One region of the Gulosibacter sediminis genome, then DNA from elsewhere that is predicted to be linked to it. Evidence: riboswitches for the same ligand, from Rfam matches in the RefSeq annotation. Region 1 holds a riboswitch; the other holds the start of a gene.
What was found. Region 1 has a riboswitch for thiamine pyrophosphate ahead of thiD (bifunctional hydroxymethylpyrimidine kinase/phosphomethylpyrimidine kinase). Riboswitches for the same ligand answer to the same signal wherever they lie in the genome.
Positions count from the first base shown of each region.

Region 2: linked by a shared signal. The riboswitch ahead of QM019_RS06865 (thiamine ABC transporter substrate-binding protein) and the one ahead of thiD (bifunctional hydroxymethylpyrimidine kinase/phosphomethylpyrimidine kinase) in region 1 are both predicted to bind thiamine pyrophosphate.

Region 1 is NZ_JASCYH010000042.1:8,670-17,600, reverse strand. It holds gene QM019_RS11120 (3-oxoacyl-ACP reductase) at 1-729, shown strand, start outside; gene thiD (bifunctional hydroxymethylpyrimidine kinase/phosphomethylpyrimidine kinase) at 733-1,563, opposite strand; TPP riboswitch at 1,634-1,727, opposite strand; gene QM019_RS11110 (MFS transporter) at 1,775-3,049, opposite strand; gene QM019_RS11105 (formyltetrahydrofolate deformylase) at 3,072-3,953, shown strand; gene QM019_RS11100 (DNA-3-methyladenine glycosylase family protein) at 4,074-5,003, shown strand; gene QM019_RS11095 (tyramine oxidase subunit B) at 5,129-6,262, opposite strand; gene QM019_RS11090 (anthranilate synthase component I) at 6,456-8,612, opposite strand; gene QM019_RS11085 (MinD/ParA family ATP-binding protein) at 8,651-8,931, opposite strand, start outside.
Region 2 is NZ_JASCYH010000015.1:20,432-29,362, forward strand. It holds gene putP (sodium/proline symporter PutP) at 1-247, shown strand, start outside; gene QM019_RS06835 (single-stranded DNA-binding protein) at 489-938, shown strand; gene QM019_RS06840 (DUF6993 domain-containing protein) at 1,246-1,707, shown strand; gene ettA (energy-dependent translational throttle protein EttA) at 1,722-3,404, shown strand; gene QM019_RS06850 (acyl-CoA thioesterase) at 3,404-3,940, shown strand; gene QM019_RS06855 (DUF8185 domain-containing protein) at 3,937-4,674, shown strand; gene gdhA (NADP-specific glutamate dehydrogenase) at 4,724-6,070, shown strand; TPP riboswitch at 6,108-6,211, shown strand; gene QM019_RS06865 (thiamine ABC transporter substrate-binding protein) at 6,395-7,312, shown strand; gene QM019_RS06870 (ABC transporter permease) at 7,299-8,931, shown strand, end outside.

The DNA.
Region 1 (8,931 bases):
GGCGGCGCGCGCGGACTCGGCCGCGCCCTCACCCAGGCGTTCGTGCGCGAAGGCGCCCGCGTCGTTGTCAACTACCGCACCAGCCGCGAAGCGGCCGAGCAGCTCGAGGCGACGAATCCCGGCCGCGTGGTGGCCGCTCGCGCCGACGTGCGCGACCCCGCCGAGGTCGAGCAACTCTTCGCCGCCGCCGATGCCGCATTCGGTGCGCCCGTGACCACCGTCGTCAACAACGCGCTCATCGACTTCTCGTTCAACGGCGACGCGCGCGCGAAGGCCGACGAGATCGACTACGCCGACTTCGACACGCAGTTCTCGGGCACAATCCGCGGCGCGCTCAACGTGATTCAGACGGCCGCCCCGCACTTCGCCCGCGCGGGTTCGGGCCGGGTCGTCAACATCGGCACGAACCTGTTTCAGTACCCCGTCGTGCCGTACCACGACTACACCGCCGCGAAGGCCGCACTGCTCTCGCTCACGCGCACCTTCGCCGACGACCTCGGGCCTCGCGGCATCACCGTGAACATGATCAGCGGCGGCTTGCTGCGCACCACCGACGCGAGCGCCGCGACGCCGGATGCGGTGTTCGACGCCATCGCGCAGGGCACCCCACTGCGCTCGGTCACGACGCCCGAGCAGTTCGCCGACGCCGCCCTGTTCTTCGCGTCGCCGTGGGCGCGCGCCGTGACCGGGCAGAACCTCGTCGTCGACGGCGGGCTCGTGAAGAACTAGCGGCTACGCGCCAACGACCGCGGGCACGGGCCAGAGCTCATGAAAGTGATGCACCGGCCCGTGCCCCGAACCCACCTCGAGTTCGTCGGCGTGCCGCAGCGCGCCCGTGAGGTACCGCTTCGCCAGCTCAACGCTCGTGGGCACGTCGTGCCGTGGTAGGAGCGCCGCGATCGCGGCCGAGAGGGTGCAGCCCGTGCCATGGGTGTTGCGGGTGCGGATGCGCGGGGCCGCGTACTCGCGCGCGCACGGCTCGTCGGCGTGCCCGCTCGCGAGCAGGTCAACGCTCGCCTCCCCCGCGAGGTGCCCGCCCTTGAGCAACACCCACTCGCTGCCGCAACCGCGCAGGCGCTGGAGCAGCTCGCGCATCCCCTCGACGTCGCGGGGTTCGGCGCCGCCCGCGAGCACGGAGCCCTCGGGCAGATTTGGAGTGATGACGGTGGCCCGCGGCAGCAGCTCGTCACGGATCGCCGCCACCGTGTCCTGCGCGAGCAGGTGGTCGCCGCTCTTCGCGACCATCACCGGATCGAGCACGACCGGCACCTCAGGCACCGTGTCAAGGCCGCGCGCGATCGCCGCGACGATGCCCGCGTTCGCGACCATGCCGATCTTGATCGCGTCCACGCGTACATCGTCGGTCACCGCGGCGAGCTGCGCCGCGACGAAGTCGGGCTCGAGGGCGACGATGTCGCGCACCCCGTGCGTGTTCTGCGCGACGACCGCGGTGATCACGCTCATGCCGTACGCGCCCTGCGCCGCGAAGGCCTTGAGGTCGGCTTGGATGCCCGCGCCGCCGCTCGGGTCGGTTCCGGCAATCGAGAGAACGTTGGCAATCATGGTCGACCTCGGTTTCCTGAGCCGCTACGAGGACGAATGCGACGCCAGCAAGCCGGCGCGTGCCGACGTACCAACGTCGCCGCGACATCCCTCCGCGAGTGCGAACTCGATCAGGTTCTCGGGTGTGATCTCAGCCCCTCGGTGGGGCACCCCGTGTCTTCGGCCAGGCTAGCGCACGCCGGCTCGCGCTCGCTGGCCGCGGTGCCGCGAATCAGCGGATGGGCGGGGTTGCGACCGCCGCGCGTCGCTGCCGAAAGTCCATCACCATCATGCCGATGAATGCGCAGCCGACCAGGGTGAGGAAGGCGGGCGCGACCGACCAGATGCCGTAGTCGTCGAGGAGGAGGCCGCCGATGAACGCGCCCGAGCCGATGCCGAGGTTGAAGCCCGAGGTGTAGAGCGCGCTTGAGAGGTCGCGGTGCTTGCGTGGCGCAACCGCGAGCAGACGCGACTGGAGCAGGGTCGGGAGGAAGCCCATCCCGGCGCCCCAGAGCCCAAGCCCCACGACGACGAGCGGCAGCACCTGCGGCGCGAACGCGAGGCTCCCCGCGCCGAGCAGCATGCAGGCGTACGCGACCGCAAGGCCGAGCGTCGACCGGTTCGAGAAGAGCAGGCCGGTGATCATCGTCGCCAGCGCCGAGGTGATGCCGAAGGCGAAGAGTGCGGTCGCGAGCCACTCGGGCGGCAGCGAGACAATGCCGAGCAGGTACGGCGAGATGTAGGAGTAGAAGGAGTAGTTGCCCGACATCGTCAGCGCGCACAGCAATATGAGCAGGGCGACGAGATACATCGAGCGGGTTGGCCGTGGCACCCGAGGGCCGTCGAGGCCGGTCTTCTCGACGTCACCAATCGGTTGCGGGGCGGGCACGACCTCGATGGCCGAGGTCTCGGGTTGCTCCTCGACCCGTTTCGGCAGCACGAACCAGAGCAGCGCCGCGACGAGCACGCAGAGCGCGGCGATCGCGAAGAACGTCGTGCGCCAGCCGAGCACCTGCCCGAGCGCGGTGCCGAGCGGCACGCCGAGCACGAACGCGAGGCCACCGCCGCCGCCCGTGATCGACACCGCCTTCGTGAGCTGTTTCGAGGTGACGAGCGCGCCGGTGTACGACGTCACGGTCGCCCAAAAGACGCCGTGTGCGGCGCCCGTGAAGATGCGGGTGAGCACGACGATGGTGTAGCTCGGCGCGAACGCGGTGCCGATTGTGCCGATCGCGAAGGCCGTGAGCACGCCGACGAGCAGGATGCGCTTCGGCACCCGCTGCAGCAGGTAGACGAGCGGCGTCGACAGTGCGACGACAGTGAACGCGAAGATCGTCATGAGCAGGCCGATCTGCGACTCGCTCGCGCCGAGTCCCGCTGACATGAGCGGCATGAGCCCCGTGGGCAGCATCTCGACCGTCACCGAGAGGAATGTCGCGGCGGCGAGTGTGATGAGCGGGATCAGCGGAAACGGCCGTTCTGGCGCGCGTGACGAGGTTTCTGGCACGCTCTGAGGCTACGCTGGTGCGGTGACTGACACGCCCTCGAACGCCGCCGCATCGCCCGCTTCGCACCTTGTGCTGACCCTCGTCTGCGACGATCAGCCCGGAATCGTGCACGAGCTCACGGGAGCGATCACGCGCGGAGGCGGCAACATTGTCGAGCTGCAGCAGTTCTCGTCGCTCGATGCCGGCCGCTTCTTCCTGCGCTGCGAGGTCGAGACGTCGTCGAGCCGTGCCGACTTCGAGGCCGGCATCTACGAGGTGCGCGACGCCCTGCGGGCCGAGGTGCACATCGACGAGGCACACCGCCCGCTGCGCACGCTCGTGCTCGGCTCGAAGGCCGAGCACGCCGTGAACGACCTGCTGTTTCGTCAGCGTGCGGGGTACCTGCCGATCACCGTTCCTCGGGTCATGGCGAACCACGAAGTGCTCGGCAAGCTGGCCGGCTTCTACGATGTGCCGTTCGAGTTCCGCCCCGTGCGCAACGCGCAAGAGAAGGCGGACTTCGAGCGCCGCGTGCTCGAAGTCGTCGAGAGCGACGACATCGAGCTCGTCGTGCTCGCTCGCTACATGCAGATCGTCTCACCCGAGCTCTGCGCCGCGCTCGAGGGTCGGCTCATCAACATTCACCACTCGTTCCTGCCCGGCTTCAAGGGCGCGAACCCGTACCGTCAGGCCCACGCTCGAGGCGTGAAGCTCGTCGGCGCGACCGCCCACTTTGTGACCACCGACCTCGACGAGGGCCCGATCATCGAGCAGAACGTGCGCCGCGTCGACCACGCCGACACCGTCGCCGAGCTGCAGGCCATGGGCCAGGACGAAGAGTCGCGTACCCTCACGCAGGCCGTGAAGTGGTTCGCCGAGCACCGCATCCTGCTCGACGGGCACCGCACCATCGTCTTCCGCTAGCCGCGGGTCGTTCGGGCGGTGTCGGCGGCGCGCCCCACTTGCCAATCTCGGCACGACCATCGTTGTGCATCAACCGCGCGCCTGCCCGGCCGTGTCGGAGCCTCGGAGGAGCATGTTCACATGAGCAGTTTCCTTGAGCGCGAGTGGCAGCCGCCGCACCGTACCGATCTGGGGCTCACCCTGTCGGCGCTGCAGCACGGCGCCGGGGATCCAACGTTCCAGTGGCTTGCGGGCGGCACGGATGCGTTGCTCGCCCGCCGCTTCGGCGATGCCAGCGCAACACTGCGGCTCACGCAGCTCGCGGGCGGCACGCTGCGCGCCCGCGCGTGGGGCGACGGCGCCGAGGCGGCACTCGAGGCCGCGCCCGAGATCTGCGGGGCGGCCGACGACGCCGCGGGCTTCGACCCGCTACTTCCTGAGGTCCGGGCCGAGTTTCGGCGCGCGAGCGGCATGCGCGTGCCCCGCACCGGCGCGGTGTTCGCCGAACTCGTTCCCGTGGTGCTCGAGCAAAAGGTGATCGTGCAGCAGGCGACGGCGTCATACCGGCGCCTTGTGCTGCGCTTCGGCGAGGCCGCACCCGGTCCGCTGCCGCCCGAGCTCGCGGCCCGCATGCGCGTGGCGCCGTCCGCCGCCGCGTGGCGACGTGTGCCGAGCTGGGAGTGGCACCGCGCGGGCGTCGAACCGGCGCGCAGCCGCACCGTCGCGCGGCTCGCCGAGCGTGCGAGCGCCATCGACCGGCTCGCACAGCACCCCGCCGCCGTGGCCCGAGAGCGGCTCGAGTCGCTTCCGGGCGTAGGCCGCTGGACCAGCGCGGAGCTCGCGCAGCGCGCCCTCGGCGACGCCGATGCTGTGTCGGTCGGCGACTATCACCTGCGCAAGTACGTCGGCCACGCGCTCGAGGGCCGCGACTTCAGCGACGACGAGATGCTCGCCGCGCTCGAACCGTGGCGCGGCCAGCGCTTCCGCGCCGTGCGCCTACTGCTCGCGGCTGGCCCGCGCCGCCCACGCCGTGGCCCCCGCCTCGAAAAGGTCGACTACCGGGCCTTCTAGCGCCGCTTCACTCGGCTGCCGTGTCCCAGCTGCCCCAGAGGTGACGCAGAAGAGAGATATATACCCCCTGCGCCGTCTATAGGACAGCTGGGTCACGCGACGGCGATGACCGCCGTCGCGCGGTGTCAGACGAGTGCCGGTGTCTGCCAGAGCGGCAGGCTCGTGCCGATGCCCCGCTCGAGGGCGTTGCGGTACAGCACGGTGCCCCACGCGACGTCCTCGATCGGCAGGCCACCGATCGACACGAGCACGATCTCCTCGGGCGTGCGGCGGCCCTCGGTGCGGCGTTCGACGACGGGGCCGAGCTCCTCGATGTCCCAGTGACGCAGCTTGTTTTCAGAGACGAGGTCGAGGAACTTGTTGCCGATGATGCCGACGTGGTGGTGCGTCGGTGTCGGGAATTCCATGCCCCACGCTTCGTAGAGACCGTACGAGTCGACAACCTTGCGCACCTCTTGCGCCTCGAGCCCCTCGTCGATGTTCGCGGCGGCCGGCATCGTCACGAACGCGCCTGCCTCGAGCCACTCTCGGCGAATGAGCGGGTACGCATCGACGTCACCTGCCTTCGCAGTCGTGCAGACCGCGACAACATCGCTGCCGCGCACCGCGGCCTCGTCGCTGTCGACCTGCTCGATTGTCGTGATCTGCGGCACGAACTCGCCCACCCACGCACGGAAGTCATCGATGCCCTGCTGGCTGCGGCCACGCACCCGAACGGTGTCGAGCATCGGACACGCCACCGCGAGCGCAGCGAGTGTCGTGCGCCCCATGACACCCGGGCCGATCACGCCAGCGACGCGCGAGTCGCTGCGGGCAAAGTGGCGGGCGGCGACCCCCGAGACGGCGCCGGTGCGCATCGCCGAGAGCAGGTTGGCCGATATGAGCGCGAGCGGCGCCGCAGTGTCGGTGTCGTTGAGCATGAACATGAGGATCGAGCGCGGCAGGCCCTTGTCGCGGTTCGCGAGGTTCGAGCCGTACCACTTCACGCCCGTCGTGCCGAACGAGCCACCGAGGTAGGCCGGCATCGCGGTAAAGCGGCGGTCGTCGCTGTTCGCGGGCATATTCTCGAACGGCGGGTCATCGGGGAAAATCATGCGGGCGCCGTGCGAGTCGTTGTTCGGGCCGGCCATGCGGTAGTCGCCGGCGGCGTAGAGCGCGAAGGTCTCTTCCATCGCATCGACGCAGGCGGCCATGTCCATCACTCCAGCGGCGATCGTGTCGTCTTCGGAGAGGTAACGGAAATCAATACGCGTATTCACCGCTCGATTTTGGGCTCAATCGGTGAACGGTTGGTAATCGACGCGCCGACGAATATGCCCCAATTTTGACCGGTTTCTTCGCAACCATTCGTCACGTGACAAATTGCACCCAAAAACCCGCCTGACCAAGGGTTTCACGGCACATTGCGTCCACTCTGCGGCCCGTCGAAGCAGGCCCGCGCAACACGCCCGGCTAGCGCGCCGAAAGTTGCGGCGCGGGGATGCGCTCGAACACCGCGTCGATGATGCGGCGACCTGCCGCATCGCGCAGCGTCATGAGCGATTCGGGATGGAATTGCACCGCGAACCACGGCTGCGCGGGGTGCTGAATCGCCATCGGCACGCCGTCGTCGTCGCTCGCGACGACGACGAGTTCGTCGGGCAGCGTCGCCGGATCGATATACAGCGAGTGATAGCGGCCGGTCACGATGCGCTCGGGCAGTTCGTCGAGGAACCCCTCGGCCACTCGCACCGCTTCGCGCTCCTTGCCGTGCAGCGGATACCCGAGCTGGCCGAGCGACGCACCGAAGTACTCGCCGATCGCCTGCTGCCCGAGGCACACGCCAAACACGGCGAGGCCGCGAGCGTCGACGGCGGCGAGGATGCGCGCATCCTCGAAGTCGCGCGGGTTGCCAGGCCCCGGCGACATCACGACGAGGCTCGGGTCGGCGTCGTCGAGCGCGGCCTGAATGTCGGCCTCCGAAAGCCCACCCCGCGGCACGCGCACCGTGCGCACCTCGGCTCCGGTCGCGCGCAGGTAGCCGGCAAGCATCTGCACGAACGAGTCCTCGTGGTCGAACATGAGAATGCGGTGCCCCGCGCCGCTCGCGGCGACCGGCTCGGTCTCAGTTTCGGCCGCGGCCGTCGCATCCGGGCCCGCCGCAATCGCCTCGATCAGCGCCTGCGCCTTCATCTCGGTCTCGCGCTCTTCGTCTTCGGGCGTCGAGTCGATGAGCAGCGTGCCACCGGCGCGCACCTCGGCGATGCCCTCGCGGATCATCGCCGCGCGAATTGTCAGGCCGGTGTTGACGTCGCCGTCGGCATAGAGCACCCCGAGCGCGCCGGCGTACCAGGTGCGCGGCGAGCGCTCGTGCTCGTCGATGAACCGCATCGCCCAGATCTTCGGGGCCCCGGTAACGGTCACGGCCCACATGTGCGTCGCGATCGCGTCGAGCCCGTCGAAGCCTTCGCGCAGCCTGCCCTCGACGTGGTCGACGGTGTGGATCACCTTCGAGTAGAGCTCGACCTGGCGGCGCCCGATAATGCGGATGCTGTCAGGCTCGCAGATGCGCGACTTATCGTTGCGGTCGACGTCGGTGCACATCGTGAGCTCCGAGGCGTCCTTGTCAGAGTTGAGCAGGGTGCGGATGCGGTCGGCATCCTCGATCGCATCGGCGCCGCGGGCGATTGTGCCCGAGATCGGCGCGGTCTCGACCCGCGAGCCGTGCACACGCACGAACATCTCGGGGCTCGCGGTGACGAGAAACTCGTTGTCGCCAAGGTTCATGAGCGCGCCGTAGGGCGCGGGGTTGTCGCGCACGAGGTTGCGGAACACCTGCGCCGGCGAGGTGCGCACGGGGCGACGGAACGCCTGGCCCGGCACGACCTCGAACAGGTCACCGCGTGCGAACGAATGCTTCGCCTCACGCACGAGCGCGGCATACTCCCCCGGCGCGTGGTCGCGGCTCGCCTCGGCCGAGGCCGGCGCCGCGGTGAATGGCGACACGGTCTCGCTGCGGGCGACGCCGATGGTCGAGGCGCCCTCGTAGTCAAAGTCAAAGTCGTAGCGACGCGCGTCGCCGCGCTGCCGGTCAACGGCAAGGATGCTGTCGGGCAGATACACCGCGAGGTCGCGCTGCTCGCCGCCGGCGGGCTCGGCGAGCGTCTCGATCTGCCGCACGAGGTCGTAGCCGAACGCGCCGTAGAGGCCGAAGTGCCGGCCCGAGTCCTTTGGTAACTGCTCGAGAATGACCCGCAGCACCGTGAAGCTCGAGCGGCGGCGCGTGCGCTGCTCTTCGGGGAGCAGTTCGTCGCGCTGTGGGGTGACACGAATACGCGTGTCGGTCTCGTCGACCCGCTGGACGTCAATGCCGTCGGCGGCTTCGAGCGCGTCGGTGAAGCACGCGAGCGGCACCCGCCCGCGGTCGTTGAGCGCGCGCATCCGCAGCTCGAACCCGCGGCCCTCGAGCGAGAGCGGCGGGTCGATGAAGCCGATGTCCCATCGTGTGTAACGGCCCGGGTATTCGACGCCCGACGCGAGAATGACCCCCGCGCGCTCGTCGAGCCCGGCAACGATGGCATCCATTTCGGCCGGGGTGGCCGACTGCTCTCCCGCTACAACACGCAACATACCTCTAGCCTAGATGCCTCGCGGCACCCGGATGCGCGCTACAGCCCCTGCGAGATGACGGCCGCCGCGTGGCGCCAGGCTTCGAGGGTGCCGGGCTGCAGGCTCGGGATGTCGAGCTCGCCGCCGCCCACGAACTCCTGGTCGTACGGCACCGACACGACGGCGCGCGTGAGCTGCTGGAAGTGCGAGGTGAGCTTCTGGGTGAGGTCGGTGTCTTCCTTCTCGGAGGGCGACGAGAGAATCGTCACGGCGTTCGCAAGCTTGTCACCGTAGCCGCGCTCACGCAGGCCGTCGGCGAGCCACGCGGCCGATGCCGCCG
Region 2 (8,931 bases), on a different contig from region 1:
CGTCTACAAGGCGATCGACTCGGCGCTCGGCATCGGCCTCTACGAGCTCCTGCCGGCGTTCATCCTCGCGCTCGCCGCGGCGATGATCGTCAGCGTCGCGGCGCCGAAGCCGAACGAGGAGATCGAGCGGGAGTTCACTGAGACGGGCGCGATCGTCGCCATTCGCGGCCGCAAGGAGGCCGCGGATGCGGCTGCTGCGCGGGTCGAGGCACGTCGCGTCGCGGCCGAAGAGGCGAGCGGCCAGTAGGCCTCCGGTGCCTTCGCGGTGCGTGCCCGGCGAGCAGCTCACGTCGCCGAAACCCGCAGGTCGCGTTCAGCCGGCTCCGCAACCGGGCGAGCTGTGGATGCGTGGTTTTCCACCGCGCAACGCCCGGTAACTGCGGCGGTCGGCGCGGCCCCGCAAGCTGTGGGGGCGTCCCGGCGCGGAACCACCACCTCGCACGGCACCTCCGCGCCGGGCCGCGCACACTCTCGAACGAAGGAGCATCATGACCGACCACATCACCCTCACCGGCACCATCGGCACCGAACCCGAGCTCCGTAAAGTCGGCGCCGGCAACGCGATCGACCGCCTCACTTTCCGCCTTGCGAGCTCCGAGCGCCGCCAGAAGCGCGATGGTGAGTGGGAGGACGTGCACACGAATTGGTACTCGGTTACCGCGTTCGGCAAGCTCGCGAACAACGCCAGCGAGGTGCTCGACAAGGGTCAGCGCGTCATCCTCACTGGAAAGCAGCGCGTGACGACCTTCGAGCGCTCCGACGGCTCGACCGGCAACGGCATCGAAGTCATTGCCTCGCACATCGGTCGCGACCTCGCCTATGCGCAACGGCCGAAGCCGCAGCAGATCGAGACCCCCTCGGCGAGCGAGCCCGAGTCTGTAACGGCGCCGCCTGCGTGGGCAGGTCTTACCGACGCGGTGGTCGAGCCGACGTTCTGAGCCAGTAGTGGCGCTGCATTCTTGCTGGCCGGGCTGGAGGCGGGCCAAGTTTGGTGGCAGGTACCTCCGCAACCCGCGCGAGGCGACACCGCCAACAGAAAGTACGCGCCACCACCACGTCCGACACGGCGCTGACGTCCGCTCCAGACCAACTGCTGAAGCGGTGGCAGGACGCACCGTGACCTGCTTCAGCTGGGCCGAGCAGTCAGCGGCTCAACGGAGGGACCGGCCATGCCGCTCCAGTAGTGTGGGTTCGTCATGGCCGCCTCTCGGCCATCGCCTCTAGAGAGTCGTTGAAAGGATGCGAGTGCGCACGTCTCGGACGCCCGGCCCGTTCCGCCTGCTTGTGACCGCGGCGGCAGCGATCGCCCTCCTCGCGGGTTGTGCCGGCAACGCCGACCCCGAACCCAATGAGACGCAGGCGACGCAGACCGCCGAGCCAACGTTTGACCCGAACGGGGGAGCCGAGGCGAACAAGGCCTTCTTCGATGCGACGCTGAAGGGCATGCTCGCCGACAACGACAAGGCGAGCTCGCACGATTTCGTCGACACCCTCGTCGACGCGGGCTTCGACAAGTCACAGATGGAGGTCACGTTCGACAAGACCACCATCGACCTCGACACTGACTACATCATCGTGTCGGTCAAGATGCCCGACGACCAGTGCCTCATCGGGCAGCGCGGCAGCAAGGGGTACGCCTCGATGGTTGCCGAGCCCATGAGCACTGGCAAGTGCCTCATCGGTAAGACCCAAGACATCGACTGGTAAGTAGACTGGAACATATGGCCGAGTACATCTATCAAATGGTCCGCGCTCGCAAGAAGGTGGGCGACAAGCTCATCCTCGACGACGTGACCATGTCCTTCATCCCCGGCGCCAAGATCGGCATGGTTGGTCCCAACGGTGCCGGTAAGTCCACCATCCTCAAGATCATGGCCGGTCTCGATGAGCCCTCGAACGGCGATGCGAAGCTCACGCCGGGCTTCACCGTCGGCATCCTGCTGCAGGAGCCGCCGCTGAATGAGGAGAAGACCGTCCGCGAGAACGTCGAGGAGGGTGTCGGCGCCATCAAGGCGAAGCTCGACCGATTCAACGAGATCTCGGCCGAGATGGCAAACCCCGACGCCGACTTCGACGCGCTCATGGAAGAAATGGGCTCGCTGCAGACCGAGATCGACGCGGCCGACGCGTGGGACCTCGACAACCAGCTCGAGCAGGCGATGGATGCGCTGCGCTGCCCGCCCGCCGACGAGCCCGTCACGAATCTGTCGGGTGGCGAGCGTCGCCGCGTCGCGCTGTGCAAGCTCCTGCTCGAGAAGCCCGACCTGCTGCTCCTCGACGAGCCCACCAACCACCTCGATGCCGAGAGCGTGCTCTGGCTCGAGCAGCACCTGCAGAAGTATCCCGGCGCAGTCATCGCCGTAACGCACGACCGGTACTTCCTCGACCACGTCGCCCAGTGGATCGCCGAGGTAGACCGCGGTCGCCTCTACCCCTACGAGGGCAACTACTCGACTTACCTTGAGCAGAAGCAGGCCCGCTTGCAGGTGCAGGGCAAGAAGGATGCGAAGCTCGCGAAGCGTCTCGCCGAAGAGCTCGAGTGGGTTCGCTCGAACTCGAAGGGCCGCCAGGCGAAGTCGAAGGCGCGTCTCGCGCGCTACGAAGAGATGGCTGCCGAGGCCGAGCGCACCCGCAAACTCGACTTCGAAGAGATCCAGATTCCGCCGGGGCCGCGCCTCGGCAGCATCATCATCGAGGCGAAAGACCTGAAGAAGGGCTTCGGCGACCGTGTGCTCTTCGACAACCTCTCGTTCTCGCTGCCGCGCAACGGCATCGTCGGCATCATCGGCCCGAACGGTGTCGGTAAGTCGACGCTGTTCAAGACCATCGTCGGCTTCGAACCCCTCGACAGCGGCGACCTCAAAGTCGGCGAGACCGTCAAGATCTCGTACGTCGACCAGGGCCGCTCGGGCATCGACTCCGAAAAGTCGGTGTGGGAGGTCGTCTCCGACGGACTTGACTACATCCAGGTCGGCCAGGTCGAGATTCCCTCGCGCGCTTACGTCTCGTCATTCGGCTTCAAGGGTCCCGACCAGCAGAAGAAGGCCGGCGTGCTCTCGGGTGGTGAGCGCAACCGCCTCAACCTCGCGCTCACGCTGAAGCAGGGAGGCAACCTGCTGCTGCTTGACGAGCCGACGAACGACCTCGACGTCGAGACCCTCTCGAGCCTCGAGAACGCGCTGCTCGAGTTCCCCGGCTGCGCTGTGGTCATCACCCACGACCGGTGGTTCCTCGACCGGGTCGCGACGCACATCCTCGCCTACGAGGGCACCGAAGAGAACCCATCGAACTGGTACTGGTTCGAGGGGAACTTCGAGGGCTACGAGGCGAACAAGGTCGAGCGGCTCGGCCCCGAGGCGGCCAAGCCGTCGCGGGTGACCTACCGCAAGCTCACGCGCGACTAATGTCGAGCGGCGCACAGTGCTGGTCGAGCGGCGACGTCGACGGCGAGCGTCGCTACCACGTGCCGATTCCGGTGCGCTGGCGCGACCTCGACGGCTACGGTCACGTCAACAACGCGACCATGTTCACGCTGCTCGAAGAGGCCCGCGTGCAGGCGTTCTGGGTGGTTCCGCCTGAAAGTGGCGAACCACCCAGGCCGCTCGGCGTCGTCAACGCCGGCGCGGATGCCGACACGAACACGCTCATCGCCGCGCAGTCGATCGAGTACCGAGCGCCGATTCCGCAACTGCATCGTCCCCTCGACATCGCGCTGTGGATCAGTGAGATCGGCGCGGCCTCGGCCGAGGTGTCGTACGAGGTGTGGAGCCCCGTGGGCGACGCCGAGCGCACGCTCTTCACCGTTGCGCGCAGCACGATCGTGTTCATTGACGCCGCGAGCGGTCGCCCACGTCGGCTGACCGACGCCGAACGCGCCGCCTGGCAGCCGTACGTCGGCCCCCGGGTCGAGATGCGCGCCGACAAGAAGCTGCGCGCATGACCGCGACCCTGCAACTCGGCAATCCCATCGCCCGCGCCGACCTCGCGACCTATCTCGGCCGCGCCGGCCGCATCGAGGACTCGGGCGTGCGCATCCAACAGGTCGCCGAATCCGGCATCGCGCTCTGGGTGCCGGTGCTGCGGCCCGCGGGCATCCTCACCAACTCGCCGCTCGTCATCGGCGTGCGCGCGCTGAGCGCACGGGTGACCGACGCCGACGAATCCGACCGGCTCGACGGCTACTTCGACGCCGTCGTGCCGCTGCGGGGCATGCTCGACCGCCTCGCCCGCGAACCCGAGACCGACGCCGAGGCCCGCAGCATCCCGCTCCCGCCCGAGCGGCTGCACGAGGCCTGGACCGGTACCCGACCGCCGCTCGGCGGCTGGCACCGCGTCACGACCATCGACGCCGGTGTGCTCACGCGCGTCGCGGATGCGGGCATCGCCGAAATCACGCAGGCAACCGGCAACGAACTCGGCCAGCTGCTCGCCGAGCGGGTGCGCACCGATGTGTGGACGCGCATGCTGCCCGACGACGTGATCGCGAGCGACATCGCCGATCAGGATGCTCCTGATCGGCTTCCGCCTGCGGGCGCGGCCTTCGCGGCACACGCTCTGGGGTTTCTTCGTACCGGAGAAACTGGGACACTTTCGACGGCACCGGGCTGGTGGCGCCTCGGCTTCGCCGCGGGCCAAGTGCTGGTGCGGCGCAGAAATTACGCCAGCGCGCAGTAGGCTGCAAAGGCTAGGGACGATAACCGAGAGGATCCACACCTTGACCACAATGCACGCCACCATCGAGGCGCTCAAGAACGATGTGCTCGCCCGCAACGCCGGTGAGCCGGAGTTCCATCAGGCAGTGGTCGAGGTCCTCGACTCACTCGCCCCGGTGCTCGAAACGCACCCGGAGTACCTCGACCAGGACGTCATCCGCCGCCTTTGCGAGCCCGAGCGTCAGGTGATTTTCCGTGTGCCGTGGATCGACTCGAAGGGCAACGTCAACATCAACCGCGGGTACCGCGTCGAGTTCAACTCGGCCCTCGGCCCGTACAAGGGTGGGCTGCGCTTCCATCCGACGGTCAACCTCGGCATCGTGAAGTTCCTCGGCTTCGAGCAGACCTTCAAGAACTCGCTCACGGGACTGCCCATCGGCGGGGGTAAGGGTGGCAGCGACTTCGACCCGCACGGCCGCAGCGACCGCGACATCATGGCGTTCTGCCAGTCGTTCATGACCGAGCTCTACCGCCACATCGGTGAGTACACCGACGTGCCCGCGGGCGACATCGGCGTCGGCACGCGCGAGATCGGCTACATGTTCGGCCAGTACAAGCGCATCACCAACCGCTTCGAGTCGGGCGTGCTCACGGGCAAGGGCCTCTCGTGGGGCGGCTCGCTCGTGCGCCCCGAGGCGACCGGCTACGGTACCATCTTCTTCGCTCGCGAGATGCTCGCGACCCAGGGCGAAGATTTCGACGGCAAGCGCGTCTCGGTCTCAGGCTCGGGCAATGTCGCGATCTACGCGATCGAGAAGGCGCAGGAGCTCGGCGCGGTCGTCGTGACCGCCTCGGACTCGAAGGGCTCGATCTACGACCCCGACGGCATCGACCTCGACCTGCTCAAGCAGATCAAGCTCGAAGAGCGCGGCCGCATCAGCGAGTACGCCGACCGCCGCAGCAGCCGCGTTGAGTTCCACGAGAACCGCAACGACGTGTGGCAGGTACCCGTCGACGTCGCGCTGCCCTGCGCCACACAGAACGAGCTCGACGTGCACGCCGCGCAGACGCTGATCAACAACGGCCTCAAGGTCGTCGCCGAGGGCGCGAACATGCCGCTCACCGCCGACGCCGCCTCGCTCATGCGCGAGACCGAAGGCGTGCTGTTCGGCCCGGCGAAGGCCGTGAATGCCGGTGGCGTCGCCACGAGCGCGCTCGAGATGCAGCAGAACGCCTCGCGCGACCGCTGGACCTTCGACTACACCGAGACGCGCCTCGAAGAGATTATGGTCGATGTGCACGAGACCTGCCGTGCCACCGCGCAGGAGTACGGCGCCCCGAGCGACTACGTGCTCGGCGCGAACATCGCCGGTGTCACCAAGGTCGTCGACGCGATGATCGCGCAGGGCCTCGTCTAGGCCGATTCGCCCCTGCCCGCCAGCCGGGTAGGATGAACGAGAACGACAGGGGAGCGCCGAGCGGCGCTGAGAGTGCCACACTGGCAGACCCTCGAACCTGATCCGGCTAGTACCGGCGAAGGAAGTCGAGTTCTCTCCATCCGGGCGCTGTGTCGCGCGCGGATGCCCTCCATGCGAATGGAGGACTGAATGCTACGTCGATCATCTACCCGACTTGCCTCAACCGCCGCCCTCGTGGCGACGGGGCTGCTACTGAGCGGGTGCACGCTTGTCGGCGGTGCTGGGGGAAACGAGCCGAGCTCGTCCGCCCCGGGCACCGTCACGATGCTCACGCACGACTCGTTCAACGTGAGCGACGAGCTCATCGCCGAGTTCGAATCGGCGACCGGCTATGACCTCGTCATCACCTCGCCCGGCGACGCCGGCGTCGTGACGAGCCAGCTGCTGCTCGCGGGCGATGCCCCGGGCGTCGACGGTGTATACGGCCTCGACAACTACTCAGCGCAGACCGTGGTCGACGCCGACGTGCTCGCGTCGTACACCTCGCCGAGCCTGCCCGCATCCGCCGACGACCTGGTGCTCAGCGACCAGCTCACGCCGATCGACCAGGGCCAGGTGTGCGTCAACATCGACCACGAGTGGTTCGAATCAAACGGCATCGACGAGCCGACGACGCTCGACGACCTCGCCACCGACGAGTACGCGCCGCTGCTCGCCGTGACGAACCCGCTCACCTCCTCGCCCGGCCTCGCGTTCCTCGTCGCGACCATCGCCGAGTACGGCGACGGCTGGCAGGACTACTGGCAGCAACTGCTCGACGGCGGCGCCAAGGTCGAGGGCAGCTGGTCGGACGTCTACTACGTCGATTTCTCGGGAGCCGAGGGCGCGGGCGAGTTCCCGCTCGTGCTGAGCTATTCGTCGTCGCCGGCCGAATCGGGCGGCACCACGGGCGTGCTCGAGGCGAGCTGCACGACCCAGGTCGAGTACGCCGGCGTCACGAAGGGCGCCGAGAACCCGACCGGCGCGCAGGCATTCATCGACTTCATGCTGAGCACGGAGTTCCAGCAAGCACTGCCCGAGTCGATGTACATGTACCCGGTCGACGACGCCGTCGAGCTGCCGAGCGAGTGGGCCAAGCACGCGAGCCTCGTCGATGAGCCACTCGACCTCGACGCGGCTGAGGTCGCGAGCAACCGCGACACTTGGCTGGAGGAGTGGAACACACTGTATGAGGCGAGCTAGCTGGGTCGCGGGCGCCGCAGTTCTCGCGTTCCTCGCCGTCTTCTTCGGTTGGCCCGTGGCCAGCATGTTGTGGCGAGGCATTTCGAGCGACTCCGGCATCGACCTCACCGGCTACGGTGAGGTGCTTACCAGCGCTCGCACCTGGCAGCTGCTTGCGAACACGATCGGCCTCGCCCTCGCCGCCGCGCTCGGCGCGGTGGTGCTGGGCGTGCCGACCGCGAGCATCCTCTACCGCCGGCGCGTGCCCGGCGGCGCGCTGCTGCGCGGCCTCATCACCGTGCCGTTCGTGCTCCCCACCGTGGTGGTCGGTGTCGCCTTCCGGGCGCTGCTTGGGTCGACCGGCCCCCTCGGTTGGCTCGGGCTCGACGGCACGACATTCTCGGTCGTGCTCGCGCTCGTCTTCTTTAATGTCGCGGTCGTTGCCCGGCAGGTGGGGAGTTTCTGGCGCGGCCTCGACCCGCGTCTCGCCGAGGCGGCGCGCACCCTTGGCGCGTCGCCAACGCGCGCGTTCCTCACCGTCACGCTGCCGCAGCTCGTGCCGGCGATCGTCGCCTCGGCGTGTCTCGTGCTGCTGTTCTGCTCGACCGCGTTCGGCATCGTGCTGACGCTCGGCACGCCCGCGCCGGGTACGCTCGAGACCGAGATTTACACCCAGACCACGGTGTTCCTCGACCTGCGGACCGCGGCGGTGCTTTCGACTCTGCAACTGCTCATCGTCGTCGCGACCTTGGTCGTCTCGGCCCGGCTGAACCGCCGCACCGAGTCGCGCCTCAAGCTTCGCGACAACCCCGAGCTGCCGCTGGGCCGCGAGGACGTCCCCGCCGCCGTGATCGCCGCATTCACGGTGTTCGGTCTCGAGCTGCTGCCGCTCGCGACCCTGCTCATCCGCTCGGTGCGCGTCGACGGCGCTTGGAGTCTGCACAACTACGCGGCGCTCTCGAGCAGCGGCGACGGCTTCTCTGGGGGAGTGACCGTGCTCGCCGCGCTACAGCACTCGCTGCAGGCGGCGGTCGACGCCACCTGGATCTCGCTGCTCTTCGGCATTCCCCTCGCGCTGCTGTTATCACGGCGCGTGCGTGGGGTCGCGGCCGCCGGCCAGCGCGTGCTCGACCTCGCGATCATGCTGCCGCTCGGCGTCTCGGCGGTGACCCTCGGCTTCGGCTACGTGGTCTCGCTCCAGGCCGTCGCTCCGCAGCTCGCGCACTCCGGCACGCTCGTGCCGCTCGCGCAGGCGGTTGTCGCCCTGCCGCTCGTCGTGCGCTCACTCGTGCCCGCGATGCGCGCCATCGACCCGCGACTGCGTGACGCTGCAGCGACCCTCGGCGCGACGCCCTGGCGCATCCTGCGCACCGTCGACGGACCCGTACTCGCGCGGGCGCTCGGCATCGGGGCGGGCTTCGCGTTCGCCACCTCGCTTGGCGAGTTCGGGGCCACGAGCTTCCTCGCCTCGCCCGAGCGCGCGACCCTGCCTATTCTCATCGCTCGCCTGCTCGGCCGACCCGGCGGCGACAACTACGGCATGGCGCTCGCGGCGTCGGTGCTCCTCGCCGTCATCTGCGGCACCATGATGCTGCTCAGCGAGTACCTGCGCCCACGCCCGGCCCGAACCACGATCGGAG